Regions from separate parts of the Microbulbifer thermotolerans genome, predicted to be linked through region 2. Evidence: predicted binding sites of a transcription regulator. Region 2 holds the regulator's gene; the other holds the start of a gene.
What was found. Region 2 encodes PhoB, which activates phosphate uptake and scavenging genes when phosphate is short. Its sites were predicted from a motif close to TGTCATAAANNTGTAACA; they were not measured.
Positions count from the first base shown of each region.

Region 1: ppk1 (polyphosphate kinase 1) is a predicted target of PhoB. The motif match lies at 1,305-1,322, and genes of this name have one in related genera.

Region 1 is NZ_CP014864.1:3,094,064-3,096,264, forward strand. It holds gene ppk1 (polyphosphate kinase 1) at 1-1,212, opposite strand, end outside; gene A3224_RS12870 (Ppx/GppA phosphatase family protein) at 1,332-2,201, shown strand, end outside.
Region 2 is NZ_CP014864.1:3,842,629-3,844,829, forward strand. It holds gene ubiA (4-hydroxybenzoate octaprenyltransferase) at 1-748, shown strand, start outside; gene phoB (phosphate regulon transcriptional regulator PhoB) at 860-1,564, shown strand; gene phoR (phosphate regulon sensor histidine kinase PhoR) at 1,653-2,201, shown strand, end outside.

The DNA.
Region 1 (2,201 bases), 750 kb from region 2:
GGCCAGCTCGTCGAAGCGCGCCTGCAGTTCCACTACCGCGATGACCTTTTTGTTGTTACGCGCCGCGTTGATCAACGCCCCAACCACGCGGGAATTTTTCGCCACCCGGTAGAGGTTGATACGGATTTCCTTCACCTGTGGATCGATGGCCGCGGAGACCAGAAAATTCGTGATGGCCCGGAAGTCGTGGTAGGGATAGTAGTAGAGCTGGTCGTGTCCCCGTAACAAATTGAACACGCTCTCTTTTTCCGGCAGCGTGGCCAGTGGATTGAGCGCCTTGTAGCTGTGGCGCGCCGAATCGGCCGGAAAGCCCATAAAGTCTTTGGAATTGTGGTAGCGCCCGCCCGGAGTAAAGCTGTCATAGCGCCCCATTTTCAGTTTTTTCTTCACCAGGTTCAGCAACACTTCCGGCATCTTCGCGTCATAGGCGAGGCGCACCGGCTCCGCCTGCTTGCGTTTTTTAAGGGACTTTGCCACCCGATCGAGAATATTTTGTGTGACGTGCTCCCCTAGCTCCAACTCCGCATCGCGGCTGATTTTAAACATATAGGCCTCGGCCCGCCGGATCGGCAACACATAGCGGAATACCTCCAGCAAACAGGCGCGGATAATATTATCGAGCACGATATAAACTTTTTCTTTCCTGCCCTTGCGCGGTGGAATCACCACGAAACGCGGCAGCGTATCCGTGGGAATTTCAAGCGCCGCGAAACGCTCAGAGCCGTCTTCCAGCAACAAATAAATCGCGAAGTAAATGCTGGTCTCGTTGAGCAGCGGCATGGTGTTCCGGTCGTCGATAAAAAACGGTTCCAGTTCCGGCAACACCTCGCGGTGAAAGTAAGCCTCCACGAAGGCGCGCTGTTTTTCACACAATTGGTTCTCATTGACCAAATGAATATTGTGCTTATCGAGATCCGACAGCACGTTCAAGTAGGCAGTGTGATAACGGCGCTGCAGGCGCAATACCTTTTCATTAATATCCGCCAATAGCTCTGCAAACCGCTCTTTATTTTCCCCTTTGGTAAAAGCGGCCAGGCGGCGCACATCCGCCACCCGCACGCGGTAGAATTCGTCCAAATTATTGGAAAAGATGCCCAGGAAACGCACCCGCTCGATAATGGGGACACTTTTATCCTCCACTTCCTGGAGCACTCTCTCATTGAAGGAAAGCCAACTTAGCTCTTTCGGGTACAGAGGCGTATCATTGAACATGCGTGCTTCTTAATCTACACAAGGAATAGCGGTGATGGGACTGCGACTCCGAACCGGGTCCCGAAAAATAGTAGAGCAGTTTGCTACATTCAGATGACATTTTTTTGACAGAGAACCGCATGGTACCCGACACCGAACGCTACGCCGCCCTCGACCTGGGCTCCAACAGCTTCCATTTGTTGCTGGCGGAATTCCGCGACCAGCGCATGGTGCGCTTGCACACGGACAAAGCCATGGTCCGGCTGGCGGAGGGACTGGACGAAAAGCGCAATCTGGACACGGCCGTGGCCGAACGAGCCCTGGACGCACTGCATCGATTCCGTCCGGTACTGGCGGAACTGCCCGCGGACCACATCCGCGTTGTGGGCACCAACACCCTGCGCGCCGCCGCCAACGCCGACGGCTTCCTCGAGTCCGCCGAATCCATCCTGGGCGCGCCAATCGAAATTATCAGCGGTATAGAAGAGGCCAGACTGATTTACAGTGGCGTTATGGCCGCCGCCGACGGCCCCCCGAGGCTGCGCTGCGTAGTGGATATCGGCGGCGGTTCCACCGAATTGGTGCGCGGTTACGAAACGCCGCAACAACTGCAAAGCCTCTATATGGGCTGCGTGTCTTTCAGCAAGCGCTTCTTTGCCGACGGCATCGTCTCCAGTAACACCGTCAACCATTTTAACCGCGCCCACCGCGCCGCTCGGGCGGAACTACAAGAGCTCCAACACTTAGCGGAAGGGGCTCAAGTGATCGGCAGCTCCGGGACCATCAAGGCGGTGGCGAGGGTTCTCTATGGCGGCGAGCTTGCGGAGATCAAGCGCGAGGATATCGACAAGCTGGCGGCAAAAGTGGCCGACGCCAAGCACATTGCCGACCTGGACCTGCCCGACCTGGACAGCGAGCGGCGCCCGGTATTCGCCGCGGGCCTGGCGATACTGCACGCAACCTTTTGTGAGCTGGATATCCAGACAATGCAGGTTTCCCCCTACGCCATC
Region 2 (2,201 bases):
CTGGCCCGGCCTGCATTTGTTTGCCGTATTCACTCTCGGTGTTGTGCTGATGCGCGCCGCCGGTTGTGCCGTCAACGACTATGCCGACCGCCATATCGACGGCCACGTGAAACGCACCGCCGGGCGGCCGTTGGCGGAGGGGCGTGTATCCCCGCGCGGCGCTCTGGGACTCTTTGCCGCGCTCAGCCTGACCGCCTTCGCCCTGGTACTCACCACCAACCGACCAACCATATTGTTGTCCCTGGCGGCACTGGCGCTGGCTTTCGGCTACCCCTTCGCAAAACGTTACACACACTTACCGCAAGTGGTGCTGGGCGCCGCCTTCAGCATGGGGATTCCCATGGCCTTTACCGCCGTTCGCGGAGAACTGCCGACCGCAGCCTGGCTGATATTCACAGCCAATGTGCTGTGGACCGTCGCTTACGACACCTTCTACGCCATGGTGGACCGCGACGATGACCTCAAGATCGGAGTCAAATCCACCGCTGTACTCTTCGGTGACCTGGACAGGGTGATGACCGCTGCCCTGCAGTGCCTGTCGCTCTTTGCCCTACTGCTGGTTGGCGGGCGCTTCGAACTGGGCACTGCCTATTACCTCGGGCTGGCGATCGCCGCGATGCTCTCCATCTATCAGCAGTGGCTGGTGCGCGACCGCGAAAGGGAAGCCTGCTTCCGCGCCTTCCTCAACAACAACTGGGTTGGCGGCGCGATATTTGCCGGAATTTTCGTCCATTTCCTTCTGGTTTAGCGTCTAACCACCAACGCGGTTGCGGACCCGTCATATATTTGTAACCAAAATGCCGTTAAATCCTCGGCTATCAATGGAAAAAACAGATTCAAAAGCGGGCGCGACAGGCAGATGCAAAGCAAGAAGATCCTGATAGTCGACGACGAAGCCGCCGTACGCGATATGCTGCGGGTGGCGCTGGAGATGGCGGACTACCGAGTCATCGAAGCGGAGAACGTCCAGGAAGCACACGCGCTGGTCATCGACGAGAAGCCCGACCTAATTCTTCTGGATTGGATGCTGCCGGATGTCTCCGGCGTTGAACTGGCGCGCCGCCTCAAACGCGACGAGCTCACCGCGGCACTGCCGATCATTATGCTCACCGCCAAGGGCGAAGAGGACCATAAGGTCAAAGGCCTTGAAACCGGCGCCGACGACTACATCACCAAACCCTTCTCACCACGGGAACTGGTCGCGCGCCTGAAGGCAGTTCTGCGTCGCGCCGGCCCCACAGAGCCAGAAGAGCCGCTAACCGCCGGTGGTCTGGTGTTAGACCCTATCAGTCACAGAGTCACCATCAACGGCCAAGCGGTGGACATGGGCCCCACCGAGTTCCGCCTGCTGACCTTTTTCCTTTCTCATCAGGAACGCGCTTACACCCGCACTCAATTGCTGGATCACGTCTGGGGCGGCAATGTGTACGTTGAGGAACGCACCGTCGATGTGCACATCCGCCGACTGCGCAAGGCCCTGGCCCTGGACGGTCACGACCGCTACATACAAACGGTGCGCGGCACCGGTTACCGCTTTTCTGTGCAAACCGCGGAAAAAGTGTAAGATTCCGCGCAAACCCGCACCCCCCAACCAGGCGCGGCGCCGGTGGCCAGATTGCCGCACCGCGGCCGCCAGACATAACGGCACTTCTATGCTGGATCGCAGTATTGGCGAGTTTTCACGCTTTATCACCATCGCCCTCGGCTGCACCATCTTCGGCGTTGCCAGCGGACAATGGCTGTTATCCATCACCCTGGGACTGGCGGTCTATCTCAGCTGGGTATTGTGGCAATACCGGCGTTTCTACCGCTGGCTGATCAACGGCCGCCGCGGTCCGGCACCTACCGCGTTTGGCATCTGGGGCGAAATCTCCGACGACTTCTACCGCATACAACGCCGCCACCGGCGCGAGAAGCAAAAGCTGCACGCCATGCTGCGTCGGGTACAGGACAGCACCAGCGCATTGCGAGAGGGGATAGTGGCACTGGAGGATGACGGCAACTTGGCCTGGTGGAATCCGGCTGCGGGTGACCTGTTGGGCCTGCAACCCGGCGACGCAGGCCAGCCGCTGGTGAATTTCGTGCGCGACCCCGGCTTCGTCAACTATCTGCAGCAGGGCACCGAGGGCGCGCACGAACCACTGACAATGCCCGCACCGGGTGACGATACACGCATTCTACAGCTCGAAGTCACCCACTAT